DNA from 4 places in the Streptomyces sp. UG1 genome. Region 1 is predicted to be linked to each of the others. Evidence: riboswitches for the same ligand, from Rfam matches in the RefSeq annotation. Region 1 holds a riboswitch; each other region holds the start of a gene.
The links. A riboswitch is a leader RNA that binds a small molecule or an ion and turns the genes downstream of it on or off. The one in region 1 is predicted to bind cyclic di-AMP.
Positions count from the first base shown of each region.

Region 1 (8,040 bases):
CCGCCGACCGCGTGCTGTGCGCGGACGGAGCCCATCCGCAGCTTCCATATCTGCGCGAGGCCGGGACAACAGTCGACGAGGCGGCCCCGACCGCCCAGGAACTGATCGACGCCTGCGCCGGCGGCCGCACGGTCGTGGTCGTGGCGACCGGCGAGGGCGAGCCCGCGCTCACCGACGGCCTCGCCCGCCTGGCGGGCACCGGCCGCATCCCCATGCCGGACCTGGAGCTGCTCCCCGCCTCCTACGACCTGCCCGGCGCCCGCCTCCTCGACCTCGTGCAGGTCATGGACCGCATCCGCGCCGAATGCCCCTGGTCCTCCCAGCAGACCCACAAGGGACTGGCGAAGTACGGCATCGAGGAGGCCTACGAACTCGTCGAGGCGATCGAGGACGGCGACCGCGACGAACTGCGCGAGGAACTGGGCGACGTCCTCCTCCAGGTCGTCTTCCACTCCCGCATAGCCGAGGAGGACCCGGAAGCCCCCTTCTCCATCGACGACGTGGCCGGCGGCATCGTCACCAAGCTCATCCACCGCCACCCCCATGTCTTCGGCGACGAGACGGCGGCGACGCCGGAGGAGGTCAAGGAGCACTGGCTGCGTACGAAGGCGGTGGAGAAGCGGCGGGAGTCGGTGACGGAGGGCATCCCGCTCGGCCAGCCGGGCCTCGCCCTCGCGGCGAAGCTGGCGTCCCGCGTCCGCACGGCGGGCCTGGAGGTACCCCTGCCGAAGGGCGAGGGCCTCGGCTACGAGCTGCTCGCGATGGCCGTCCGCGCGGAGGCGGCCGGGGTCGACCCGGAGGCGGCGCTGCGGGTCGCGGCACGGGCGTACCGGGATGCGATACGGGCGGCCGAGGGGCTCGACACCTGAGCAGGCCGGGTGAAGGCCGCTGCGATTCGGCGCGTCCCGGTGGGCGCGGGGCTGCGTGGGACATGCGGATCCGCCGCGTGGGCGCGACCGGCCACGATGGCGCCGCAGTCTGATCGACGGCCCATCGCGGCTATTCCAGCGGAGCGCCTGGCCCCGGCTCGGTGCCCACGACCGCGCCCACCGTCCGACACCGCCCGCCCGCTACCGTCAAGGAGTGACCAACCAGCCCCACCCCCCGACCTCCCACCCCCCGACGCCTCACCCCCCGACCCCCCTCCCCGCAGCCCCCGACCTCTTCACCTGGGAGTTCGCCACCAACCCCTACCCCGCCTACGCCTGGCTGCGCGAGCACGCCCCGGTGCACCGGACGCGGCTGCCCAGCGGGGTGGAGGCCTGGCTGGTCACCCGGTACGCCGACGCCAAGCAGACCCTCGCCGACAACCGGCTCTCCAAGAACCCGGCCCACCACGACGAGCCCGCGCACGCCAAGGGCAAGACCGGTATCCCGGGGGAGCGCAAGGCCGAGCTGATGACGCATCTGCTCAATATCGATCCGCCGGACCACACCAGGCTCCGCCGGCTCGTCTCCAAGGCCTTCACGCCCCGCAGGGTCGCCGAGTTCGCCCCGCGGGTGCGGGAGCTGACCGACCGGCTCATCGACGGGTTCGCGCAGCAGGGGAGCGCGGACCTGATCCATGAGTTCGCCTTCCCGCTCCCCATCTACGCCATCTGCGACCTGCTCGGCGTCCCCCGCGAGGACCAGGACGACTTCCGGGACTGGGCGGGCATGATGATCCGGCACCAGGGCGGCCCGCGGGGCGGCGTCGCGCGGTCGGTGAAGAAGATGCGCGGGTATCTGGCCGACCTCATCCACCGCAAGCGCGAGGCCCTCCCCGACACCCCTCACCCCGGCGAGGACCTCATCTCCGGCCTCATCCGCGCCTCCGACCACGGTGAGCACCTCACCGAGAACGAGGCCGCGGCCATGGCCTTCATCCTGCTGTTCGCCGGTTTCGAGACCACGGTCAACCTGATCGGCAACGGCACCTACGCCCTGCTCACCCACCCCGAGCAGCGCACCCGGCTGCAGACCTCCCTCGCCGCCCACGACACCGCCCTCCTCGAGACCGGCGTGGAGGAACTCCTGCGCTACGACGGCCCCGTGGAGCTGGCCACCTGGCGGTTCGCCACCGAACGGCTCACCATCGGCGGGCAGGACATCGCACCCGGCGACCCGGTGCTCGTCGTCCTGGCCGCCGCCGACCGTGACCCGGAGCGATTCGCCGACCCGGACGTCCTCGACCTCGGCCGCCGCGACAACCAGCACCTCGGTTACGGCCACGGCATCCACTACTGCCTGGGCGCCCCGCTCGCCCGCCTGGAGGGCCAGACCGCCCTCGCCTCGCTCCTGACCCGGCTGCCGGATCTGCAACTCGCGGTGGACCCGGCCGAGTTGCGCTGGCGTGGCGGGCTCATCATGCGCGGGCTGCGTACGCTTCCGGTGGAGTTCACCCCAGTTGGATGAGTACGTCCGCCTCGGCGAACATGACGCGCGCTCATGTCTGTGATCTTCACGTGATCTGCGCGGCATTAACTTGTGACAAGTGATCGTCTGCCTATACGTTCACGGATCAACGACGGCGCCCAGGTTTCACGCGCCGCGGTCACAACTGTCTCGTGAAAGGTCCCCGCATGCTCTCCGGGAACGGTCGTCACCGTCGCCCCCGTCAGGCTCCGGCTCTTCTCGTCGCGGCCGGAGTGACCGGGTCCGCGATCGCCATTCCGCTGCTCGGTGCCACGGGCGCGAGCGCCGCCGAAGGCACCGTGTGGGACAAGGTGGCCGAGTGTGAGAGCGGCGGCTCCTGGAGTGCCGACAACGGCGACGGGCAGTACGGCGGGCTCCAGTTGACCCAGGAGGACTGGGAGAAGTACGGCGGCCTCGACTACGCCACCAGTCCCAATCTGGCCAGCCGCTCCCAGCAGATAGCCGTGGCCCAGGAGATCCTCGCGGACCAGGGCACCGCTCCTTGGGGTACCTGTGCGGTGCTCAACGGGCTCACCGAGAAGTCCGGAGCGATCGACCTCGACACCGGTGTGGCGGAGGACTCGCCTTCTGAGGTGTCCGGATCCTCCGGCTTGCTCGATTCATCCAGGTCGTCCGACTCATCAGACTCTTCGGATTCATCCGGTTCCGGTTCCGATTCCGGTTCCGATTCATCGAGTGAATCCGACTCCTCCGGTATCTCGACCCCGTCCGGCAGCCCCTCGAACTCGCCGAGCGGCACGCCTGACGATTCGTCCGAATCATCCGAGAATTCCGCATCTTCTCCGTCTCAGGGTGACAAGTCTCCGAATCCCGACAAGTCGCCCGACTCGACACCTTCTCAGTCGCCGGACAGCTCTCCCGTGGAGACGGCCGAAGACGACAATCAGGACACCCCGGGGCAGGACGCGGGCTCCTGGGGCCTCGTCGACACCGGGGCGGTCGACGCCGCGACGGCCGGCTCCGGGCGCCATCGCGGGCCCAGTGCCGACGAGAGCGCGGCCGACGACGCGGCCACCAAGTCCTCCGGCCGCCACGCCTCGTACCAAGTCCGCCCGGGCGACACTCTCGCCTCGATCGCCGACTCCCTTGACCTCGACGGCGGATGGCGCGCGCTGTACAAGGCGAACAAGAGCGCCATCGGGTCCGACGCGAACCACATCTTCCCCGGTCAGACCCTGGACGTCCCCGCCGAATAGCGGCCGAACGGGGCGAAAAACAGCGACAGTTGGCGTCATGTTTCGTGGCTAATGTCTGTTTTGAAAGCAGTGAGAGATAGATCTCAGAAGCCCTGATCGTCTTTGTAATTCCGCGAATCGAGTGTCTACGGTCGTGATCGCTCGCCACCAGTGCGAGCCCCGACAGCCGTCACGCCGAATCCTGCCGGCGGCCGTACGGGAACAGTCGTCGCGTCAAGCGCCGTAGGCAGGAGCGGGGGACCCAAGGTTTGCGCCGGGTCCGGCAGTTGAGGCCCTTCGGGGCCCGCGGCCGGAACCGGCTCGGGGTGAAGTCGCGCACCGGACACCAGCGGTGCGCGGCCGGGCAACTCAACCGGCCCGAACCCGACAGCTCACCTCGCAGGCGTCGGTGAGGGGATCTCTCCATGCTGTTCTCCAGCAAGGGCAAGCACCGCCGTCCGTCCAAGGCCGCTCGCGTCATCGCCGTCGTCGGCGTCACCGGTGCCGCCGCCGTCGCCGCCCCGCTGATGGCGGCCGGCAGCGCCTCCGCCGCCACCGCGTCCGAGTGGGACGCCGTCGCCCAGTGCGAGTCCGGCGGCAACTGGTCGATCAACACCGGCAACGGCTACTACGGCGGCCTGCAGTTCTCCGCCTCCACCTGGGCCGCGTACGGCGGCACGGCGTACGCCTCCACCGCCGACCAGGCCACCAAGGCCCAGCAGATCCAGATAGCCGAGAAGGTCCTCGCCGGCCAGGGCAAGGGCGCCTGGCCGCACTGCGGCACCGGCCTGTCCGGCGCCGCCTACAGCGGCTCCTCGGAGAGCGGCTCCTCGCAGAGTCAGAGCACGGAGCGCTCCAGCGAGCAGCAGTCGGCCTCCCGCTCCACGGACCGCCCGGCCGCCAAGAAGAGCACCAAGACCGTCACCACCCCGACCGGCAAGAAGGTCAAGAAGGGCGACGGCGAGTACAAGGTCGTCAAGGGCGACACCCTCAGCTCGATCGCCGAGAAGCACGGCGTCAAGGGCGGCTGGGAGAAGCTCTTCGAGCTGAACAAGGACGTCGTCGAGGACGCGGACCTGATCTACCCGGGTCAGCAGCTGCACCTGAAGTAAATGCGCGGCCGACAGGTGAACCACAGCGCCTTCACATCCGTGGACCTCATAGTGAAGGCCTCGTGAGGGTCGCCCCCGTCCCCACGAACTCCCCGCCTCGGTGCGTCTTCCCCCGTACGCACCGGGGCGGGGCTTTTTGTGGCCGGTGCGCCTCCACCTTTGTTCCGTTCGGAAACAATTTACTCTCGGTTCTGTCCACGGGGCGGTCGACCACTGGTCTGACGCCCGGAGCCGGTTAGGCTCGTCTCGCAGTACGCACCGCGCACTGCGTACCCGCGTCACATCCCAAGAAGGAGATGCTCGTGCCGTCCATCGACGTCGTCGTAGCCCGGGAAATCCTGGACTCCCGAGGCAATCCCACGGTCGAGGTCGAGGTCGGCCTCGACGACGGCAGCACGGGTCGTGCCGCCGTTCCGTCCGGCGCCTCGACGGGCGCCTTCGAGGCCATCGAGCTCCGCGACGGTGACCCCAACCGCTACCAGGGCAAGGGCGTCGAGAAGGCCGTCCTCGCCGTCATCGAGCAGATCGGCCCGGAGCTGGTCGGCTACGACGCCACCGAGCAGCGCCTGATCGACCAGGCGATGTTCGACCTGGACGCCACCGACAACAAGGGCTCCCTCGGCGCCAACGCCATCCTCGGCGTCTCCCTCGCCGTCGCCCACGCCGCCTCCGAGGCGTCGGACCTGCCGCTGTTCCGCTACCTCGGTGGCCCGAACGCGCACCTGCTCCCCGTCCCGATGATGAACATCCTGAACGGCGGCTCGCACGCCGACTCCAACGTGGACATCCAGGAGTTCATGATCGCCCCGATCGGCGCGGAGTCCTTCTCCGAGGCGCTGCGCTGGGGCGCCGAGGTCTACCACACCCTCAAGAAGGTGCTGAAGACCAAGGGCCTGTCCACCGGCCTCGGCGACGAGGGCGGCTTCGCCCCGAACCTGGAGTCCAACCGCGCCGCCCTCGACCTCATCCTCGAGGCCATCAAGGAGGCCGGCTACACCCCCGGCGAGCAGATCGCCCTGGCGCTCGACGTCGCCGCGTCCGAGTTCTACAAGGACGGCTCCTACGTCTTCGAGGGCAAGGAGCGCTCCGCCGCCGAGATGACCGAGTACTACGCCGAGCTCGTCGAGGCGTACCCGCTCGTCTCCATCGAGGACCCGCTGTTCGAGGACGACTGGGACGGCTGGAAGATCATCACGGACAAGCTCGGCGACAAGGTCCAGATCGTCGGCGACGACCTGTTCGTCACCAACCCGGAGCGCCTGGCCCGCGGCATCGAGGACGGCGCCGCCAACGCCCTGCTCGTCAAGGTCAACCAGATCGGCTCGCTGACCGAGACCCTGGACGCCGTCGAGATGGCCCAGCGCAACGGCTTCAAGTGCATGATGTCCCACCGCTCCGGCGAGACCGAGGACGTCACCATCGCCGACCTCGCCGTCGCCGTGAACTGCGGCCAGATCAAGACCGGCGCCCCGGCCCGCTCGGACCGCGTCGCCAAGTACAACCAGCTGCTGCGCATCGAGGAGATCCTCGACGACGCGGCGGTGTACGCCGGCCGTAGCGCGTTTCCGCGGTTTCGCTCTGCGAGCCAGTAAGCACGGCAAGGGCTGACCCTTCCCGGGTTAAGGCTTAGCCAGTCGTACGTACGTCCCCGTACTCGGTCCCGTACCGTGTGCGGGGACGTACGCACGTGAAAGGGGAGGCGGAGAGCCGATGGCCGTCAAGGACCGGGACCGTTTCTCCACCGCGACCAGGATCCGGCTGCTCGGCGAGCAGACGGCGGCCCGTGTCTACCGCTCCCAGACCAAGCGGCAGGCCCGGCGCTCCAGGCTCACCGGGCGCGCCGCACTGCTCGCGCTGGTGGTCTGCTCCCTCGTCGTGGCGCTGGCCTACCCGATAAGGCAGTACGTCTCCCAGCGCGCCGAGATCGCCGACATGCAGCGGGAGCGGGAGGAGGCCGCCGAGCGCGTCGAGCAACTGCGCGACCTCAAGGCACGCTGGCAGGACGACGCGTACGCCGAGCAGCGGATCCGGCAGCGGCTGCACTATGTCAAGCCCGGGGAGACCGGGTTCATCGTGGTCGACCCGGACGCGGCCAAGAAGTCGCGGACCGACCGGAGCCAGGCGGACCGGCCCTGGTACGCGAACATCTGGGACGGGGTCGACAAGGCCGACGCCGCCGGCCGGTGAGAACCGAACGAACAGAACAATAGAACGAACAGAACGATAGAAAGACAGGCATGCATACGCCCCCGCCGCCCACCCCGCGCACCGAGCCCACCGACGCGGACGTCGAGGCATTCAAGCAGCAGCTCGGCCGTCCCCCGCGCGGGCTGCGGGCCATCGCGCACCGGTGCCCGTGCGGGCAGCCGGACGTGGTCGAGACGGCGCCCCGGCTGCCCGACGGCACGCCCTTTCCGACGCTGTACTACCTGACGTGCCCCAGGGCTTCGTCGGCGATCGGGACGCTGGAGGCGAACGGGGTGATGAAGGAGATGACGGCGCGGCTGGAGAGTGATCCGGAGCTGGCCGCGGCGTATCGCTCCGCGCATGAGGACTACATTCGGCGGCGGGACGAGATCGAGGAGCTGACCGGGTTTCCGAGTGCGGGGGGCATGCCGGATCGGGTGAAGTGCCTGCATGTGCTGGTGGCGCACTCGTTGGCCGCCGGGCCGGGGGTGAATCCGCTCGGGGACGAGGCGATCGCGATGCTGCCGGAGTGGTGGCTGAAGGGGCCTTGTGTGGTTGCGGCCGAATGAGGCTCGCCCCCGCCGCCCCTACCCGTCCCATCCCGGGGGCTGCGCCCCCGGACCCCCCTGTCGGCCCTGAACGGGCCTCGTCCTCAAACGCCGGACGGGCTGGTGCAGCCGACCGGCAGCCAAAACTTCGGACATCCAAAACTTCGGACATCTAAAACTTCGGAAAGGTCCACCATGACCCGCGTCGCCGCCATCGACTGCGGTACGAACTCCATCCGGCTCCTCGTCGCCGACGTCGACCCTGCCACGGGCGAACTCGTCGATCTGGACCGGCGTATGACCATCGTGCGGCTCGGCCAGGGCGTCGACCGTACGGGGCGGCTCGCCCCTCAGGCGCTGGAGCGGACCTTCGCCGCGTGCCGTGACTACGCGGCGATCATCAAGGAGCACGGCGCCGAACGGCTGCGCTTCGTCGCGACGTCCGCCTCCCGGGACGCCGAGAACCGGGACGACTTCGTGCGCGGCGTCATGGAGATCCTGGGGGTCGAGCCCGAGGTGATCACCGGGGACCAGGAGGCCGAGTTCTCCTTCACGGGGGCCACCAAGGAGCTGACGGGGCGTGCGGATCTGCACCGCCCCTAC
Region 1 is NZ_JBNGGG010000043.1:96,905-104,944, reverse strand. It holds gene ACP4J3_RS38835 (nucleoside triphosphate pyrophosphohydrolase) at 1-869, shown strand, start outside; gene ACP4J3_RS38830 (cytochrome P450 family protein) at 1,084-2,394, shown strand; gene ACP4J3_RS38825 (transglycosylase family protein) at 2,562-3,611, shown strand; cyclic di-AMP (ydaO/yuaA leader) riboswitch at 3,820-4,011, shown strand; gene ACP4J3_RS38820 (transglycosylase family protein) at 4,016-4,702, shown strand; gene eno (phosphopyruvate hydratase) at 4,999-6,294, shown strand; gene ACP4J3_RS38810 (FtsB family cell division protein) at 6,413-6,889, shown strand; gene ACP4J3_RS38805 (DUF501 domain-containing protein) at 6,940-7,458, shown strand; gene ACP4J3_RS38800 (exopolyphosphatase) at 7,633-8,040, shown strand, end outside.

Region 2 (8,040 bases), on a different contig from region 1:
CGATCCGTCGCATGCGGACACCCTCGGCGCGACCGTCATAGCGCCCGTCGTGGAGGAGATGGCGAAGGCCGCGGCCGTCCTGCTCGTGTTCCTCTTCCGACGGCGGGACTTCACCGGGATCGTCGACGGTGTGGTGATAGCGGGCGTCACCGCCACCGGTTTCGCCTTCACCGAGAACATCCTCTACCTCGGCACCGCCTTCGGTACCGACCAGCTCTCCGGCGACAGCGGCATCGCCTCCGTCACGGCGGCGACCTTCTTCGTCCGCGTGATCATGTCGCCCTTCGCACACCCGCTCTTCACCGTCCTGACCGGCATCGGCTTCGGCATCGCCGCCCTGTCCGGCGACCGGCAGCACGTGCGGCGCGTGCTGCTGCCCCTCCTCGGACTGCTGCTCGCCATGGGCATGCACGCCATGTGGAACGGCTCCGCCGCCTTCGGCGAGTACGGGTTCTTCGCCGTGTACGCGGCCTTCATGGTGCCCGCGTTCGGGCTGCTGACCTGGCTGGTGATCTGGACCCGGCAGCGCGAGCTGCGGACCGTGCGCGAGGAGCTGCCCGCCTATGTCGCCGCCGGGTGGCTGGCGCCGGGCGAGCCGTTCGCGCTGGGCTCGATGCGGGACCGCCGGGTGGCCCGGCAGTACGCGCGGCACCGTGGCGGGCGCGATGCTGCGCGGTCCGTGGCGCAGTACGAGGCGTACGCCACGTCGCTGGCGTTCCTGCGGCGCCGGGGGCGCCGTGGGCGGGCCGGCGCGGACTTCGTCGTACGGGAACGGGAGTTGCTGCACGAGCTGTGGGGGCGCCGGGAGTTCGCGCGGCCGGCCCTGCAGCACGCGGTGGCCGCGCGGGCCTGGGCGGCGTACGGGTACGCGCCGCCCGCCCACTGGCAGCCCTACGGGCACGGCTCTCAGCCGACGGCGCCGTACCCCGTGTACAACCCGTACCGGTCGTAGGGAGCACGGGCTGTAGGGATCACGGGCCCCTGACGGTTCGGCGCCGCCGGACCGCGCCGTCGAGGTCAGGCCGACGCCGTCGTCAGCCGGTCCAGGTCCTCGTCCGTCAGGGTCAGCTCGGCCACTCCCAGCAGCGCCGGCAGTTGTTCCGGTGTGCGCGCCGACGCGATGGGGGCCGCGACCGTCGGCCGGGACGCGAGCCAGGCCAGGGCCACCGTGGCCACCGGGACCCGGTGGGACCGGGCCACCTCCTCCAGCGCGGCCAGCACCCGCCGGCCCCGCTCGGTCTCCGCGTGCTTGGCGGCACCCTGGGCGCGCGGGCTGTCCACCGTCGTACCGGTGCGGTACTTGCCCGTGAGGAAGCCGGACGCCAGGGCGTAGTACGGGACGGCCGCCAGGCCCTCGCGCTCGGCGAGGTTCTGCAGGGCGCCCTCGTAGGTGTCGCGGGAGACCAGGTTGTAGTGGGGCTGGAGGGCGACGTACCGGGCGAGGCCCTCGCGGTCGGAGAAGGCGAGGGAGGCCGCCAGGCGCTCGGCGGAGATGTTGGACGCGGCGATGTGCCGCACCTTGCCCGCCTTCACCAGCTCGTCCAGCGCGCCGATGATCTCCTCGACCGGTACTTCCGGCTTGTCGAAGTGGGTGTAGTAGAGGTCGATGTGATCGGTGCCGAGGCGGCGCAGGGAGGCGTCCGCGGCGGCCTTGATGTTGGCCGCGCTCAGGCCCTGGAAGTCGGGGTGCCGGCTGACCTTCGTGGCGATCACGACGTCGGAGCGGTTGCCGCGCGCCTTCATCCACTTGCCGATGATGGTCTCGGACTCGCCGCCGGCGTTGCCCTCGACCCAGGCGGAGTACTGGTCCGCCGTGTCGATGAAGTTGCCGCCCGCCGCCGCGTAGGCGTCGAGTACGGCGAAGGACCGGTCCTCATCGGCGGTCCAGCCGAAGACGTTGCCGCCGAGGCAGAGCGGGTGGACCTCGAGGTCGGAGGAGCCGAGCTTGCGCAGAGAAGTCATGCTCTTCACCAACCTCCGTGTCAGAAGCCGGTATTCCACATACCGAAAACCGGCAGCCCCGACGTCGGGGGGTCGCCGCCAGGACCGCCGGGGATCGGAAGTCGATGCCCGTCGAGGGGGTGCGTCAGGGGGTGAGGCCCTTGCCCCGCAGCCACGCCAGCGGGTCGATGCCGTTGGAGCTGCCGCCGGGGTGCACCTCGAGGTGCAGATGGGCGCCGGTCACGTTGCCCGTCGCGCCCACGCGGCCGATGACGTCGCCGGTGTTGACCTTCTGGCCCACGCTGACGCTGATCGAGGACTGGTGCGCGAACCACAGCTCGGTGCCGTCGTCCAGGGTGAGCACGGTCTTGTAGCCGTACGAGCCGTCCCAGCCGGCGAAGGTGATCGTGCCGGAGTGGATCGCCTTGATCAGCGTGCCCGTGGGGGCGGCGAAGTCCAGGCCCGTGTGGTAGCCGGAGGACCAGTAGGCGCCGGCCTGCCCGAAGGTCGAGGTGATGGTGTACGAGGAGGTCGGCAGCGTGTACTGCTTGGCCAGTTCGGCCAGGCGCTCGGCCTCGGCCTTCTTGCGGGCCTCCTCCTCGGCGGCGGCCTTCGCGGCGGCGGCCTTGGCCTCGGCCTCCTTCTCCGCCTTGGCGGCCGCTTCGGCGGCCTCCTTCTCGGCGGCGGCGACGGCGTCCGCGACGGCCTTGCTGTCGATCTGGCCCTGCTGGACCTCGGCCTGCGCGATGATCCGGCTGCGCAGCGCCTCGCCGGCGTCGGAGGTGCCCTGCGTGGTCTCCTCGGTGGCCTCGCCCATGGTGCTGAGCGCGGTACCGGCGTCCTCGGCGGGAGCCTCGTCGTCGTCGGAGATCAGGGGCAGGTCGGGGATGGTGATGGCGACTGGCGGCTTGCCGCTCTGGGCGCTGGCCATACCGCCCGCGCCGACGGCGGCTATGACGCCGACGCCGAGAACCGTGGAGCTGCGGGCGAGTCCCCCGCCGCGCTGCTTGCCGACGCGGTGCCTGCCACGCGCGGGACGAATGGACTCCGCGGTGGGGTTCCACTCCTCGAACGGGCCCTCGTCGGTGCGGTAGCGGTCGTAGCCGAAGGTGTCGGTGCTGCGCTGACTCGGCACGAACGGGGCTTGCGTAGCAGGCCTGTTGGACGCCACGTGGGCGTACTCCTTTCCTTCCTTCTCGCCTACCGGGTTAGCTGACGGGTTCGGAGCAGGAAGGTCTCCTACGCGCGTATACCGGTCGTGGGTTCACGACGGCATCCGCGCGATTCACCCCAGGGTGGTGGTTCCCCGGCTCCCTTGCGGGACTCGGCGCGTGCGCACGGAGCCGCCTCTTGTGACGGCTGGGACGACCGCGCTGCGTTATCGAACGTTAATAGACGCGGGGTGCGGATTCCAAGCTGTTCCGCTTGATCATTAACTATTTTCGCCTGGACTTACGGGTCACCAACGGTCTAATTCGGGCGAGTTGGCTCGGGCTCAGGAGTCACACAGGTATTGACGGTATGTCAGTTGTTATGCGGAGGGCGGTCGCCCGGTCACCCCGGGTCACAACGATCAGGGGTGTCGTACGGCCATGAGGGCCATGTCGTCCGCCATGCCGCCCCCGGAGTGCCGGCGCACCTGTGCCGCGAGCACCCCGAGCAGCGCGGCCGGCTCGCGCCGGGCGTTGGCGCGACCGGAGAGCCCGGCCTCGGGGTCGTAGAACCGCCCGCTGTCGTCGCGCGCCTCGGACAGCCCGTCGGTGTACAGCAGCAGCGTCGCCCCGCCCGGGAAGCCGGCCTCGTCGGCCCGGTCGGGCCAGGCGCCGAGCTCGCTCATGCCGAGCGGCAGCGCCGGTTCGGCGGCGGGCAGCGGGCATACGGTGCCGTCCGCGTACAGCAGCAGGGGCGGCGGGTGCCCGCGGTTGACGATCCGCACGGTGCCGTCGCCGTGCGGCAGTTCGGCGAGCACGACGGTGGTGAAGCCCTCGTAGGAGTCGACGCCGTCCCGCCTGGTCCGCTCCCGCGCCAGCGCCCGCTCCAGCCGCTGCGCGACCGCCTCCAGGGTGGCCTCCTGCTCGGCGGCCTCCCGAAAGGCGCCGATGACGACGGCGACGGCCCCCACCGCGCCGATCCCTTTGCCCCGCACGTCCCCCACGACCAGCCGCACCCCGTGCGGACTGTCCTGCACGGCATACAGATCACCGCCGATGGAGGCGCCCTCCTGCGCCGCCTCGTACCGCGCCGCGATCTGGAAGCCACCGATCCGCTCGGCGGGTTCCGGCAGTACGGCGCGCTGGACGGCCTCGGCGATCCCGCGGGCGGAGGCGAGGCGTTCGTCGCTGCGGCGGACGAGAAGGTTGATGAGGACGGCGAGGACGGAGACGACGGCCACGGTGACCAGCTCGGTGATCACCCCGGCCCCCGCGAGGCCGCCGTGCACGATGCGCAGCACCAACAGCAGCGAGACGGCCACGGCACCCGTGACCACCGTGCCGCGCAGTGAGTAGAGCGGGGCGGCGACCAGGGGCGCGGCCGTGAAGAAGGGGGCGCCGGTGAAGTGGGTGGGCGTGGCGTGCTCGTACCCGGCTCCGGCCGCGATCAGCAGGGCGGGGAGCAGCCGGACGAATCGGCGTACGTGTGAAATCCGCCCTTCCTCCACCTCACCAGGGTTGCCGAAGCGGGGACGGGGAGCGAGTGCTGGCAGCCGACCGGAGGAGCGGAAACGCTCAGGGCCGGAACTGAACTGATCAGTTCCGGCCCTGAGCCTTCAGTAGCGGGGACAGGATTTGAACCTGCGACCTCTGGGTTATGAGCCCAGCGAGCTACCGAGCTGCTCCACCCCGCGTCGGTGACTCCATAGTACGCCATCCGCGACCCCCGAAGCACACGCCTTTCCCCGACCTGCGAACTCGGCCCGTCCGACGGCCCCTGCTCAGCGCAGCAGGTGCGCGTTCGGCTCCTTGGCCCGCCCCTCGTACTCCGGCAGCACCAGCACCTCCACGCCCTCCCCCGCCAGCGCCCCGCTCCCGTCGGCCCCCACCACGAACGTGTCCGGCTCCCGCCAGGCCGTCACCACCCGGCGCACCCCCGCCGCGAGGATCAGCCCCGCACACGGCACCGGCCGCGACGCCCGCCGCGTGCACGGCTCCAGGCTGGTGTACACCGTCGCGGACCGCAGCCTCGGGTCCCCCGGCGCGATCTTCGCCAGCGCCGCCTCCTCCGCGTGCACCACCGGGTCGCCGCCCTCCCTGGAGTACCCGCGCGCCAGCTCGGTCCCGTCGGCCGCCACCACCACCGCCCCGACGCTGAACGCCGTCTTCGAGGGCGGACACTGTGCCGCCAGCTCGCACGCCAGCGCCAGCCAGTGCCGGTCCGCGGCGGCGGGCAGACCGCCGGTGCCGGGTGCGGTCGGCCGGTAGCGCATCAGCACCACGTCCTCGATCCGCCGCGTCTCCAGCAGCCGCAGCCGCCCGCCCTGATATCCCCCGGGCCCGAACAGCCGCGGCGCCCGCGGATCCCCCACGAACAGCGGCGCCAGCACGAGCTGCACCTCGTCCGCCAGCCCCTGCTGGAGAAGCTGTGTGTGGATCGTGCCGCCGCCCTCCACCATCAGCCGCTCGACCCCGCGCACCTCGCGCAGATGTGTCAGCAGCCCGCGCCAGTCCAGCTCCGGCCCCAGCGCCACGACATCCGCCGCGACCGGCGCCCGCCGCAGCCGCTCCGCTCCCTTCTCCGTCGTATAGACGATCTTCTCGCCGCCCGTGTGCCAGAAGTTCGCCGCGGGATCCAGCTCGCCCGACGCGCTGACCGTGACCTTCAGCGGATACTCCGGCCGGCCGGAAGCCACCCGCGCCGCCCGCCGCTCAGCCGAGTTCACCAGCAGCCGCGGATTGTCCGCCCGGATCGTGCCGGCGCCGATCAGGATCGCGTCCACGGACGCCCGCACCTCGTCGACCCGGTCGAAGTCGGCCGGGCTGGACAGCAGCAGGCGCTCGGGGGTGGTGTCGTCGAGGTAGCCGTCCAGGGAGACGGCGGCGGACAGCAGGACGTAGGGGTACGACGGCATCGGCGTGCTCTCCGGCTCGGCAGACTCGGGCTTGGTTAAAGTTTGAAACAAACCTACACTGGTCGCATGACGACTCGCTGGCTCACCCCCGAGGAGCAGCGCGCCTGGCGCGCCTACATCGCCTCCGTCGCCCTCATGGAGGACGCACTGGATCGGCAGCTCCAGCAGGAAGCCGGCATGCCCCACCTGTATTACTCCATCCTCGCCAACCTGTCCGACACCCCGGAGCGCCGGTTGCGCATGACCGACCTCGCGGAAAGGCTGAAGATCACCCGCAGCCGCCTGACGTACGCCGTGACGCGCCTGGAGAAGGACGGGCTGGTCCGGCGCGAGGACTGCCGCTGGGACAAGCGCGGCAGCATCGCGGCGCTCACCGAGGAAGGGATGCGCGTCCTGGAACGCACGGCCCCGGGTCACGTCGAGACCGTACGGGCGCTGCTCTTCGACCGGCTGACCCCGGAGCAGGTCGGGCAGTTGGAGGAGATCTTCACGGCCGTCTACGAGGGTTTCCAGGGGGGCGACGCGCACGCCACCGCCGAGGACGCGCCCTGGCGACGACGCTCCGGCAAGTCCTGTTCGTGAGGCACGAGTCCGGCCTGTGACGCGGGCGACAAGCCTGTTGCTTCAAATTTAAAGCATGGGGTAGGGTCCTGCACGAGGATCTGCTTCAAATCTGAAGCAGCGAGCCCACGTACGGAACCCGGAGAACCCGCATGCCCGACTTCACCGCTGCCGCCACCCAGCGCGCCCGTGTCCGGGTCCCGCTGCGCTTCCAGGACGGCTACCGCGCCGACGCCGAACTCGTCACCTTCCACGGTCTGGCCGACGGCCTGGAGCACATCGCCGTCGTCCTCGGCGACCCGGCCCCCGGCACCACCCCGCTGGTCCGCCTGCACTCCGAATGCCTCACCGGCGATGTCTTCGGCTCGGCCCGCTGCGACTGCGGCCCCCAGCTGCGCGAGGCCGTCGAGCGCATCGCCGAACGCGGCGGCGTGCTGCTGTACCTGCGCCAGGAGGGCCGCGGCATCGGGCTCTACAACAAGCTCGACGCGTACGCCCTCCAGGACCAGGGCCTGGACACCTACGCCGCGAACGCCGCCCTCGGCCTGCCCGAGGACGCCCGCGACTACACCGCCGCCGCCCAGATGCTGACCGCCCTCGGCATCGAGGTCCGCGACCGGGTGCCCACCGGCGTCTTCGCCACACCCGACAACGTCCGCTACCTGCGCGCCAAGGTCCTGCAGACCCAGCACACGCTGCCGCTGGGCGACCTCGCGGAGCTCAACGCGGGCTGACCGAGAGCGGAAACGGCAAGCGGAAGGGGCGGGCGTCCGGCATCGGACACCCGCCCCAACTGCGTGATGAGACCTACGACGTGACCTTCTCGATCGTCACGTTGCCGACGCCCACGCTCGTGCCGCGCGCGTTCACCAGCCGTACCTCACCGACGAGTTCACGGCCCTCGGCCGCGGTCCTCACCACCTCGATGCTCGCCGACGCCTTCGCCGAGTCGCCCGTGCCGAGCTTCAGCGACGTCGGCTCCTCCACGGTGACCTTGCCGAGCGCGGAGGAGAAGAACACGTCCCGGTAGTCGTACTCGGTCGAGCCCGACGGGACGTCGTAGCCGAGCACCTCGACGGTGTACTTGCCGGCCGCCGGGTCGGCGAGGGAGACGGACTCCTCCGAGTCACCGTCCGCGGACTGGCCGACGACCTCGCCCTGGGCGTCGTAGACCGTCAGGTCGAGGTCGGCGGTCGCGTCGGAGACGTTGCCGATGGCGACGTCCAGCGACGTGGTGCCCTCCGGCACCTCGATCGTGCTGGTCTGCGTGGCACCGTCCGCGATGGTCGGGCGCCCGGTCTTCGACGAGCCGAGCGCGCCGCCCTTCAGGGTGCCGTCCACGGCCTCCAGCTTGTTCGTCACCGTCCAGGAGGCGCCGACCGACGTGCCGACCTTGGCCTCCGGCACGGTCACCGGCTCCGGGTCGAAGACTGCGCCGAGGACGGCCGCATTCAGCTTGTACGGGTTGTCGA
Region 2 is NZ_JBNGGG010000051.1:60,391-68,430, reverse strand. It holds gene ACP4J3_RS42495 (PrsW family intramembrane metalloprotease) at 1-952, shown strand, start outside; gene ACP4J3_RS42490 (aldo/keto reductase) at 1,018-1,962, opposite strand; gene ACP4J3_RS42485 (M23 family metallopeptidase) at 2,087-3,112, opposite strand; cyclic di-AMP (ydaO/yuaA leader) riboswitch at 3,125-3,281, opposite strand; gene ACP4J3_RS42480 (PP2C family protein-serine/threonine phosphatase) at 3,515-4,600, opposite strand; tRNA gene ACP4J3_RS42475 (tRNA-Met) at 4,713-4,786, opposite strand; gene ACP4J3_RS42470 (dihydrofolate reductase family protein) at 4,874-6,007, opposite strand; gene ACP4J3_RS42465 (MarR family winged helix-turn-helix transcriptional regulator) at 6,074-6,589, shown strand; gene ACP4J3_RS42460 (GTP cyclohydrolase II) at 6,721-7,302, shown strand; gene ACP4J3_RS42455 (S8 family serine peptidase) at 7,376-8,040, opposite strand, start outside.
Region 2: linked by a shared signal. The riboswitch ahead of ACP4J3_RS42485 (M23 family metallopeptidase) and the one ahead of ACP4J3_RS38820 (transglycosylase family protein) in region 1 are both predicted to bind cyclic di-AMP.

Region 3 (3,675 bases), on a different contig from region 1:
ACAAGATCCACTTTCGCAACAGGCCCTAGCCCCTCAGACCTGTTGCGGCTGCCCGGACCGGCCGAACGTGCCGCGCAGCAGGGCCCGGAAGGCGTCCGCCGCGGGAGCCGCCTCGTCGCTGCGGTAGGCGACCGAGATCGTACGGCGCAGCTCTCCGCCTTCCAGCGCGCGCACCCCGACCGGAGTGACCGATGTGCGCGCCACCATCTCCGGTACGACCGCGACCCCGAGCCCCGCACTGGCCAGCGCGCACACCAGCAGATAGCCCGGTGTCGGCACCAGCACCGACGGCGTCGCCCCGGCCCGGGTCAGCGCCGACTCCACACCTCGCCGGGCCGGAGCGTCCGGCGCCATGCTGATCAGGGGCTGTCCGGCGAGTTCGGCCAGTGGCAGCCGGGCGGTGCCGGTGGTGAGGGTGTGGCCGGGGGCGGACACCAGGACCAGTTCCTCCACGAGGATCGGCTCGACGCCGACGGTGGCGGGCAGCGCGACCGGTTCCCCCGGTTCGTAGGCGTGCGTGAGCGCCAGATCGACCTCGCCCGCCGCCACCGCCGCGACACCGGCCGACGGCTCGTAGTCGGCGACCGTCAGCTCCACGTCCGGATGCGCCCGGCGAAAGGCGCTCAGGGCCGGTGGCAGCAGATGGATGCCCGCCGTCTGGAAGGTGCCGAGCCGCAGGGTGCCGCCCGAGAGGCCGGTCAGCCGGGCCAGTTCGTGCCGTGCCCGGTCGAGCTCGTCGAGCACGCGCCGCGCCCGGGCCACCAGCAGCTCGCCCGCACCCGTCAGCCGCGTCCCGCGGTGGTGCCGTACCAGCAGGGCGGTGCCCGCCTCGCGCTCCAGCTTGGCGAGCTGCTGGGAGAGCGCGGGCGTGGTGTAGCCGAGCCGCTCGGCGGCCCGGGTGATCGAGCCCGCCTCCGCGACCGCCACCAGGGCGGCGAGCCGGACCGGGTCGTACATGCGGACCCCCGATCTGCCTTAAGCGATGCTTTAGGGCTTCCCAGGATATTCCTAATACCTGCTGAAGGCCTCAGCGCGGCAGTCTGGACCGCATGGACGCTCAGCTCATCGCCTTCACCGGGGTCGCGGCCGGCCTGGTCGCCATGCCGGGCGCCGACTTCACCGTCGTCGTACGCAACGCCCTCGTCTCCCGCCGGGCCGGCATCGCCTGTGCGCTCGGGATCGGAGCCGGACTGCTGGTCCATGTGACGCTGGCGGTGGTGGGGGTCGCCGCGGTCCTGGCCGCCGTACCGGACCTGTTCCGCTCGCTCCAAGTGGTGGGCGGCGGCTATGTGTTGTATCTCGGCGTCCAGACGCTGCGGCAGCGGCACTCCGCGGCCGGGGACACGCACGGGCGGTCCACCGCGCGACCGCTGCGGCAGGGCTTCGTCACCAACGCCCTCAACCCGAAGGCGTCCCTGACGTTCCTCAGCGTGCTGCCCCAGTTCGTGCCAGCGGGCGCTGCGGCGCTGCCCCGGACGCTGCTACTGGCCCTGATCGTGCCGGCGATCGCGCTGGTGTGGTTCCAGGCGGTCGCCCTGCTGGTGGACCGGCTCGGCAGGTGGCTGCGCCGGCCGCGCGCCGCACGGGCGGTCACCGTCGGCACCGGCGCCGCGCTGATGGCCTTCGGCGCGGCACTCCTGGCCGGGCCCGTGCTCGCCCTCTGATGCCCCGGGGGCGGTGACGGCGCGTCAGGCCGCCCGCACCGCCCCCGGGAAGGTCACTTGACCCGGCCGTACCAGACGCTCTTGGTCCAGATCTTCTGCAGCTTCACGACGTCCCCGGACTTCGGGGAGTGCCAGATCTTTCCCTTCCCGGCGTAGATGCCGACGTGGTAGACGTTCGACCCCGAGTGGAAGAACACCAGGTCTCCGGCCTTGCGGCTCTTGGCGGAGATGTGGCGGGTCTTGTTGTACTGCTGGGCCGCCGTGCGCGGCAGCTTCTTGCCCGCCTTCTTGAACGAGTACAGCGTGAGCCCCGAGCAGTCGAACCGGTTCGGCCCGGCGGCGCCCCACTTGTACGGAGAGCCCTTCTTGGAGGCCGCGACCCGAAGTGCCTTCGATGCCGGTGTGGCGGCCTCCGCCTCGGAGGCGAAGCCGGGAGCCACGATCGAGCCGCCCACTGCGGCGATGGTGAGGGCCGAGGCCGTACCGGCCCGGGCCATGAGCGACGGGACACGATTGAGCGCAGTCATGCGCAACCCTTCGTCAGCCGCCTGTGAAGGATGACCTGTCGGATTCGGGCTGGCGAAGTTGCCCGGCCGCGTTGCCGCGACTTCACCCCAAGGGTTGCTCGGCTCGAACGAACGTCCGCTCCGGCGACCCGCCTTGCTTGGGTCCTCCACTCCTGCCGATCCACTCCGTCGACCGGTCATCCGGGCGGCGGCAGGACTCGGCGTCCGCCCGGATCGCCCCGCCGCTGCGGCGGGGGCTTGTCGTCAGACAGGGATCTTGACGCACGGATGAACGAAATACCCAACGGAATCGGGGATTTGTGGTGTTACTCACCACTCACCCGTTCGGGTGGGTGGCCGGGTGTTCGAGGGGGTGTCCAGAGGGCCGAGGAGTCCCGGACCAGCGATGGAACGCCTCATTCCGCCTGGGGGTCATGCCTCTTGCGCAACCCTGGCGGGCGCGCAAAAAGTAGGCTCGGCTACGCCGAAAGGGGGTAGCTCGACTGGTCCGTTTCAGCTCGGTTCCGGACGCCTCGTCAGCGGGCCGGGACGCCCGGAATCAAGCTGTACGCGTCGTCAACTGTCGGAGCGCGGCGGCACCGTGACGCGAGCCGTGCGGCGCTCTCCGTCCAGCACGCGCAACGCACGCGCCAGCGTGGGCGCGTGCAGCTCCGTCTCACCGCGCTGGTGCATCAGCGCCAGCGCGTCCCGCAGCTCGGCCGCCCTGCTCACCAGGGCCTGGGCGGCGCGCAGCCCGCGGTAGGTGTCGCCGTGCTGCGCCGGATTGATCCGGCCGAGCAGGTCCACCACATCCAGATAACGGTCGATCAACTCCCCCTCCGCACGCGTCAGCGCGGGCAGGGGCGGCAACTCGGGTGGCAGCACCGGCCGATCACCGCCCCGTCGGCGGGGCCATCGTGGACCTGCGGTTGGGGATGATCCGGTCCGCCAGCCCGTACTCCACGGCCTCCTGTGCGGTGAGGACCTTGTCCCGCTCGATGTCCTCGGCCACCTGCTCGCGGCTGTGCCCGGTGTGCTCGGCGAGCATCTCCTCCAGGCGGGCCCGAACCCGCGTCAGTTCGTCGGCCTGGATCGCCAGATCGCTCGTCTGCCCCTGGACCGGCTCGGGCAGCGCGGGCTGATGGATCACCATCCGGGCGCCCGGCAGCACGAACCGCTTGCCCGGTGTGCCCGCGGCCAGCAGTACGGCGCCGGCCGCGCCGGCCTGGCCCAGGCAGATCGTTTCCACGTCGCAGGCGACGTACCGCATCGTGTCGTAGATCGCCGACATGGCGCTGAACGAGCCGCCGGGCGAATTGATGTACAGCGAGATGTCCTGGTCGGGGTCCTTGTGCTCCAGGTACATGAACTGGGCCATCACGTCGTTCGCCGACGTGTCGTCGATCTGGGTGCCGAGAAAGACGATCCGCTCCTCCAGCAGCTTCGAGTAGGGGTCCTGCGTCCTGAGGCCGGAACTCGTGCGCTCGGTGAACTCGGGCAGTACA
Region 3 is NZ_JBNGGG010000084.1:12,819-16,493, reverse strand. It holds gene ACP4J3_RS49060 (LysR family transcriptional regulator) at 34-957, opposite strand; gene ACP4J3_RS49055 (LysE family translocator) at 1,050-1,664, shown strand; gene ACP4J3_RS49050 (C40 family peptidase) at 1,718-2,191, opposite strand; cyclic di-AMP (ydaO/yuaA leader) riboswitch at 2,195-2,372, opposite strand; gene ACP4J3_RS49045 (hypothetical protein) at 2,747-3,055, opposite strand; gene ACP4J3_RS49040 (ATP-dependent Clp protease proteolytic subunit) at 3,063-3,675, opposite strand, start outside.
Region 3: linked by a shared signal. The riboswitch ahead of ACP4J3_RS49050 (C40 family peptidase) and the one ahead of ACP4J3_RS38820 (transglycosylase family protein) in region 1 are both predicted to bind cyclic di-AMP.

Region 4 (8,040 bases), on a different contig from region 1:
CGCCGGCGGGCGGCTTGGCCAGATCGGCGTAGGTGGTGGGGTGCACCGGCACGGTGCCCTTCGGGGACCGGCGGGGCCGGGCGTCCTTGTCGAAGAAGATCTTGGCGAACTCCAGCATCGACCCGGAGGGCCGGGTCCGGGCGGCGCCCCCGGGGTTCTGGAAGACCCCGTCCTTGAAGTGCGGCGATCTGCGGATGCGCGCCATGCGCTCACCGCTGGGGTCCACGCCGAAGGCCTCGGGCCGCAGGGCGCGCAGCCCGGAACTCGTCAGACGGAAGCCGGCCACGGTACCTCCAGGTGGAGTCGGTGAGTAATTCCATTATGGTCGGCTCCGCCGACACTCCCGCCGACGCCCCCGAAACCCGCTGGTCCGGCAGGCTCCGGCGCTCTTCCTGCAACACTCCGTCCTTGAGGATTCATCCCTCGCGTTGACATGTCCCCGCCTCCCTTTGATACTGACTCATCGTTCAGTAGCCTCGGCCCGCCGCCCTCGCCCCGCGGACCGGCACCGACCCCGGAGACCCGCCCTCATGACCACACCCCTGCTGTCGCTCACCTGGACCGACGACGTCACCGGCCACCAGGGGTTCCTGGTGATCGACCGGCTCGTGCGGGGCGTCGCCAGCGGCGGGCTGCGGATGCGGCCGGGCTGCACCCTGGACGAGGTCGCCGGGCTCGCCCGCGGCATGAGCATCAAGGAGGCCCTGCACTACGACCCCGAGGCCCGGTACGTCCCGCTGGGCGGCGCCAAGGGCGGCATCGACTGCGATCCCCGGGATCCTCAGGCGTACGGCCTGCTGGTGCGCTACCTGCGGACCATGCGGCCGTACATCGAGAGCCTGTGGACCACGGGCGAGGATCTCGGTCTCACCCAGGACGTGGTCGATCGCGCGGCGGCCGAGGCGGGGCTCGTCTCGACCGTCCAGGCCGTGTATCCGCTGCTCGACGACGAGGCGGGCGGCCGGCGGCGGCTCGCGGAGGCGTTCGCGCTGGAGGTCGACGGCATCGGCCTCGACGAGCTGGTCGGCGGCTGCGGGGTCGCGGAGTCGGTGCTGACCACCCTGGACCGGGCCGGTGTGCCGTACTGGAGGACGCGCGTGGCGGTGCAGGGCCTGGGGACGATGGGCGGGGCCACGGCGCGCTTCCTCACGCGCGCGGGGCTCACCGTCGTCGCCGTCGCCGACATCAAGGGCACGATCGCCAACCCGGCCGGACTCGACGTCGAGGCGCTGCTGGCGGCGCGGGACGCCTATGGCACCGTCGACCGCGCGGCGCTGCGCCCCGGGGACCGCGAACTGCCGGGCGACGCCTGGCTGTCGGCCGAGGCGGAGGTGCTGGTTCCGGCGGCGGTGTCCTACGTGATCGACGGCGCGAACCAGGGGCGCGTCACCGCCCGCTGGATCGCCGAGGCGGCCAACATGCCCGTACGGCCCGACGCGGAGGAGCTGCTGGCCGCGCGCGGCGTCACCGTGCTGCCTGACGTGGTGGTCAATTCGGCCACGAACGCCTGGTGGTGGTGGACGCTGTTCGGGGACGTCGTCCCGGACGCTGACGAGGCGTTCGCCCACACGCGACGTTCGATGCGCGCCCTGACCGACCTCATGCTCGCCCGCGCGGAGGCCGACGGGACGGCACCGCGAACGGCCGCGCACGCCATCGCGGCGGACCGGCTGCCGGTGATCACCGAGCGGTTCGGCCGGTACAGGTGACCGTGGCCGCGCATGGGCGGTGTGTCCGGCCGCCCGCAACTCGTCTGCCGCCGCGGTTGCCTTTGCGGCATCCACGTCAGCCACTACCGCTCCCGCCCCGGCGGCTGCGGGGCTCCGCTCGACCGTGGCCCGGGGACGGCTCGTGGTGAGGCTTTAGGGTGTCGACGTGGCACGAGTGCGGTTGAGCGTGGCGGAGCGGCGCGAGGAGTTGCTGCGGGCCGCCGTCGAGCAGATAGAGGCGCGGGGCGTCGCGGCGGTCAGGATCGCCGACGTGGCCTCGGCGCTCGGTGTGAGCAACGCGCTGGTGCTGTATCACTTCGCCACCAAGGAGAAGCTGGTCGCGGCCGCGTTCGCCCATGCGGCCGAAGGTGATCTGGCCCATCTGCGGGGGCTCCTGGGCCGCCGTACGACGGCGCTGCGACGGCTGCGGGCGGCCGTGCGCTGGTATGCGCCGACCGGGCAGGCCAAGGGCTGGCGGCTGTGGATCGAGGGCTGGGCGGCGGCGCTGCGCGAGCCCGCGCTGCAGGAGGTCACGCGGGATCTCGACCGGCAGTGGAAGAGGGCCATCACCGACGTCATCGCCGAGGGCGTGGCCGCAAAGGAGTTCCGCTGCCCCGACCCCACCGGCGCGGCCCTGCGTCTCACGGCGCTGCTCGACGGGCTGGCCGTACAGCTCACGTCGTACTCGGGCGCGGTCTCGCGCGCGCGTGCCCAGGAGTGGGTGGACGAGGCGCTGGCCCGGGAACTGGGGCTGGAGTGGGAGGCGTTGACGGCGCCGACGCGGTGACGCCGACGGGCAGGCGCGCCGGGTCCCTACCGAGGGCATGAGACAGGGCCGTACCGGTCGTGTGTCGGTACGGCCCTGACCTGTCGGTGCCTCGGGTGCCGCTCTCAGGCCACCGAGCGGATCCGCATCTTGATGTCGTCCGGGGACAACGCGCCCTTGGCCGTCACATGGTCCCCCGACGACTCGCCGCGCAGCCGCCGGCCGATCCATGGCACCAGGTACTCGCGCGCCCAGTGCACGTCGTCGCGGCGGACCTCGAGGGTGCCGCGGGGAGGGAGCGGCGGCCAGGGCTGGTCGGGGTCGGCCGGGACCTCGAGGCCGAGGACCTGGCCCGCGCGAAGCGCCACGCGCGTGTGCCCGTCGGCAGACAGGTGGAGCCGGTCGTCGTCCCAGGCCCGGCGGTCCTGAATGGTCTTCAGGGACCACAGGTCGAGCACCGGGCAGCCGTACCGGTCGGCGATGGCCCGCACATGGCCGTTGTACGTGGCGATCTTGCCGCGCAGATGCTTCAGCACGGGCACGCCACGGGTGTCGAAGCCGGTCGTCACCATGACGGTGCCGACGGCCGAGGTGAGCCGGACGACCGCCCGCTCGAAGCGCTCGGCCACCTCGTCGGGGTCGGTGCCGGGCCGGATGATGTCGTTGCCGCCCGCGCAGAACGAGACCAGGTCCGGGGCCAGTTCCACGGCTTGCGGAAGCTGGTCCTCGACGATCTGGTCGAGAAGTTTGCCGCGTACGGCGAGGTTGGTGTAGTCGAAGTCGCCCTCGGGCCGCCGGTCCGCGAGGAGAACCGCGAAACGGTCGGCCCAGCCGACGAACGCCCCGTCGGGGCCGGGGTCGCCGACGCCCTCGGTGAAGCTGTCCCCCACCGCAACGTACGACCCGATCACTGATCTGCTGTCATTCTTCGAATCGCCTGCCACGTCGGGACATGATTCACCTTCGAATGTGACCTACGCGACCGTAAGGAAGGGTTGACGGGCGGTGAGATAAGCCACTCCTAAAGTGTTGGCCAAACCTGGAATAAGCCTCTGATCAGGGCTGTTGCGGGATCGGTCGCCACACTCGGAAGGCGCTGATCCGGAAGTGGCTCCACACGGTCCGGAAGGCGAAGTGCCCGCCGGTGTAGGGCTCGTGGTCGGTGTAGTCGAAGACGAGCCGCCCGTTGTTCCACCACTGGACGGTGGATCCGTCGGAGACGACGCTGACCCGGTTCGGCCGGTTGGGCACCAGCAGCGGCTCCGTGTAGTCGTGGACCAGCGGACGGACCCCGGCCTCGCCGACGTAGCGGCGCAGGCGTGTCGTGGTGTTGTAGTTGGCGCCGTAGCCCGAGTAGTACGTCTTGAGGTGGTCGTACTCCGCCAGCGCGCCGCTCCGTTGAGTGGCGAAGAGGTCGTCGGGGGACCGGACGTCGAGGGCGTTCCAGAAGTTGTTGAGGTCGGAGACGCGGTCGTTGGGGCCACCCGCGGAGACGGCGGTGGCCGTGTACTGGAGGACGTACGGCCCTTCGAGCCGCTGCCTGAACCACACCGTCGCACCGCTCGGTACGTCGATCTCCAGCACACCGCGCGACGCGGTGACGGTGCCGCCGTCCTGGAGCTCGGTCGCCCACTGGCCGAGGCCGTGGCGGAAGTCGTCGTAGGCGATGAGCCGACGGCGGGGAGCGGCGCTCGCCGCGCCCGCCGGGACGAGTGCCCCCAGTGCGGCTGCGGCGGCCAGGGTTCCGAACGCTCTGCGCGTGGTCGTCACGGCTAGGGCCCCTTCGCTGGTCATGGACCGTCGAGGACAGGGAGAGAAAGCGCTTGCACCACCGAACGGAGATCACCCTCTCCCGAATTCCCCGCGCTGTCGACACCCCTCGACGCGCCGAAGGCCGGACCCGGGGATCGAGGTCCGGCCTTCGGCCGTGTGTCAGGCGGGCGGTTGTCGCGCGGGGCGACCGTCAGCCGATGCCGACGCCCTTGGAGCGGAGGTAGGCGACCGGGTCCACGTCCGAGCCGTAGTCCGGCGAGGTGCGGATCTCGAAGTGCAGGTGCGGTCCGGTCGAGTTGCCGGTCGAGCCGGAGAGGCCGATCTGCTGGCCCGCGGTCACGGTCTGGCCGGCCGAGACGGAGAGCGAGGACAGGTGGGCGTACTGCGCGTAGTAGCCGTCCTCGAGCCGGATGACGACCTGGTTGCCGTACGCGCCGCCCCAGCCGGCCGAGACGACGGTGCCCGCGCCGACCGCCTTGAGCGAGGTGCCGGTCGCGGCGGCGAAGTCGACGCCGGTGTGGTAGCCGCTGGACCACATGCTGCCCGCCACCTTGTATCCGGTGCCGAGGGAGGCGCCGGCCAGGGGTGCAGAGAAGCCCTTGACGGTGCCGGTCTCGGCGGCCGTGGTCGTCTTCGCGGCGGACTTCGAGGCGTTCGAGTCCTTCGAGGAGGACTTCTTGGACGGGGCGGGGGACGAGGACTTGGGGGTGCTCGTCGCGGCCTTCTTGCCGCTCTTGCCGCCGATCGTGAGCTTGAGGCCGGGGTGGATCAGCGACGGGTCGTCGCCGACGGCCGCCCGGTTGTCGGCGTAGAGCCGCTTCCAGCCACCGCTGACGTTCTGGTCGTCGGCGATCTTCGCGAGGTAATCGCCGGGCTTCACGGAATAGGTCCGCACGCCGTTCTTCTTCTCGGCGGCCTTCTTCTCAACGGCCTTCTGGCCGGCGACCGGAAGGGACTGGACGGCCTTTTCCGAAACGGGCTGCGAGGGAGCGGCGTGGGCGCCGGTGGCCCCCATGAGCGGAAGAGCGAGAGCGGCGCCACCGGTTCCGGCGACGGCGATGGAGCGAGTGAAGCGCAGGGACTTCGGGCGGCGGTGCTTACCCTTCGCGGGCATGGCGAATTCCTCTCCGGCGCCTGCGAGGTGAGCTGTCGGGTGCGGGCTGGAGATGCCCGGCCGCGCCTGGGCGCGACTTGACCCCAAGCCGTTCCGGAGACCGGAACAGGCGGTTGTACCTGTGGGTCCCCCGCTCCTGCCGTGCACGGGTGAGTCAGCGCGGGATCCGGGCGGCGGCAGGATTAGGCGTCCGTCCGGATTGGTGGCGAACGTAAGCGAGGAAGACGCACGGGAACAAGCGAGAGGTTCCAGCCGAATGCGTTCCTGTTGATCCCTTGTGGGAATTACTGGTCACTGTCCGTAAATTATCGGGGCGTCGCCCGTCGCAAAGTCCCTTGAAAAGCACGCGAATTACGTGAACATGACGGGCGACGCACGGTTACGAATATGACGCTCCTCACGTGACACTGCTCCACCTTCCTTTAATACGGAGCGAGTTGGAATGAAGGCACCAATTCGGACAGAAACCCTAGATGCGACGGAGGCGAATAACTGCCGCATCAAGGTCGCCATGCAGGCCGGTACGCAGCCCGTGATGCACCAGTACGGCCCCTCGGTGAATTTCGCCCGTTTCAAGGCATTTGTACGACGCTGTCGGGTCGAGGCCGCGCAGCCGCAGGGCCGGCAGGGGCTCGCCGAAACTCTGGGCCTGGAGCCAGGCCAGGACGACCGTCTCGCCCCCGAGCACGTACTGCACCGCGCTCAGCCCGCCCCGCGGCGGCCGCAGCCGGTAGAGGTCGCCGCGCTGCACGAGCGGGCGGATCTCCTTGTACAGCCCCACCCAACCCCGGGCCTCGGCGAGCTCCTCCTCCGTCCATCGCGAGAGGTCGCCGCCGACCCCGAGGACCCCGGCCATGGCGCTGACGAAGCGGAAGCGCAGCGAGCTGGCGCGGTGGTTGAGCATGGCGTTCGGGCTGTCGGTGACCCAGGCGGCCATGGCGCGGGCCGGGTGGATCTGGCTGAAGCCGTGCTGGATGGCGAGCCGGTCGAGGGGGTCGGTGTTGTCCGAGGTCCACACCTGGTCCGTGCGGCTCAGCACGCCGAGGTCGATCCGTCCGCCGCCGCCCGAGCAGGACTCGAAGGCGACCCCGGGGTGTGCGGCGCGCAGCCGGTCCAGAAGGCCGTACAGGGCCCGCACGTGGTCGACCCAGAGGCGCTGCGGATACGGCTCACCGGGCCAGCCGGCGTCGGTGAAGCAGCGGTTGAAGTCCCACTTCACATAGTCGATCGGGGCGCTGGTGAGCAGCCCGTCGAGCTGTTCCCAGAGGTACTCCTGGACGTCTTCGCGCGCGAGGTTCAGCACGAGCTGATTGCGGAATTCCGTCCGCTTTCGTCCCGTTTGACGCTGAACCCACTCTGGATGGGCGCGATACAACTCACTGTCCGGATTGACCATTTCCGGTTCGACCCAGATGCCGAACTGCATGCCGAGGGCGTGCACGTACTCGGCGAGCGGCTTGAGGCCGGACGGGAAGCGGTCGGGGTTGGGTGTCCAGTCGCCGAGCCCGGCGCGGTCGCTGGTGCGCGTCCCGAACCAGCCGTCGTCGACCACGAACAGCTCGACGCCGATGGCCGCGGCGCGCCGCGCGAGGAGGCTCTGCTGCTCCTCGGAGATGTCGAACTCCGTCGCCTCCCAGGAGTTGAACAGCACCGGCCGGTCCCGGTCGGCGTCGGGGATCACATGCGCGCGCTGGTACGCGTGCCACGCGCGGCTCGCCCCGCCGAAGCCGCCGTCGCTCCACAGACCGGCGAAGACCGGGGTCGTGAAGGACTCCCCCGCATCGAGGCGCAGCAGGCCCGAGTCGTCGTGTCCGGCCCCGCCGGTGATCTGCACACGCGCGTCCGGCAGTTGGGCCACGGCGATGCGCCAGGACCCGGACCAGCCGAGGGCGCAGCCGTAGACCTCGCCGCGCTCCTCGGTGGCGTCCGTGTCGAGCGCGACCCAGGGAAGGTGCTGATGGCCGGTGTGGCCGCGGCGGCTGCCGATGACCTTCTCACCGTAGGTGAGCGGGGCCTGCGCCAGCCGGGACTCCGCGCCCCAGCGGCCGTGCAACTGCGACAGCCGCCACCCCTCCCGGTCGGGCAGCGTCCAGGTGGCCGAGTCGGCGCGCAGCAGCTCCAGGGCGCGTCCCTGGTTGTGCACAGTCACCCAGCGCTCGATCACGTCCCCGCGCATCCGATAGTGCAGGGTGACGTTCAGCCCGTCGTCACAAAAGCGCAACCGCAGTTCGTCACCCTCGGTCTCGTACCGCTCGAAACCCCACTCGGTGCCGCGCCGCTCCTCGGTGCGCACGGACAGGGCGGGCCGTACGAAGCGGGGGCCGCCCTCGACCGGGTACTCCTCGCGTCCGTCGAGCGGGGACTCGAAGGGCCGGTACTCCGGCAGCGGGCGTACGGCGAGGGCCTCGGCGTCGGCGAGCGCGATCCGGGGTCCCCAGTGGAGGTGCAGCAGCTCGTCGGCGTCGGTGAGATGGACGGCGTAGCTGCTGGTCGGCCCGGTCAGGAGCCAGGTACGGCCGTTGTCGGAGATCTCCAGCATCAAGCCCTCACAGAGACGAACAGGTGCGATCAAGTACCAACATCATCAAGGGCCAGACGCCTCCGAGGCAACGCCTGTGGACAACTCATTGGCCCTGGAAGCCATGTCGTATGGTCGAGAGCGCACCCCGTCGGCCGCA
Region 4 is NZ_JBNGGG010000007.1:15,164-23,203, forward strand. It holds gene ACP4J3_RS09630 (MBL fold metallo-hydrolase) at 1-286, opposite strand, end outside; gene ACP4J3_RS09635 (Glu/Leu/Phe/Val dehydrogenase dimerization domain-containing protein) at 531-1,709, shown strand; gene ACP4J3_RS09640 (TetR/AcrR family transcriptional regulator) at 1,876-2,496, shown strand; gene ACP4J3_RS09645 (SGNH/GDSL hydrolase family protein) at 2,601-3,386, opposite strand; gene ACP4J3_RS09650 (DUF6250 domain-containing protein) at 3,532-4,245, opposite strand; gene ACP4J3_RS09655 (M23 family metallopeptidase) at 4,439-5,362, opposite strand; cyclic di-AMP (ydaO/yuaA leader) riboswitch at 5,367-5,532, opposite strand; gene ACP4J3_RS09660 (alpha-galactosidase) at 5,832-7,901, opposite strand.
Region 4: linked by a shared signal. The riboswitch ahead of ACP4J3_RS09655 (M23 family metallopeptidase) and the one ahead of ACP4J3_RS38820 (transglycosylase family protein) in region 1 are both predicted to bind cyclic di-AMP.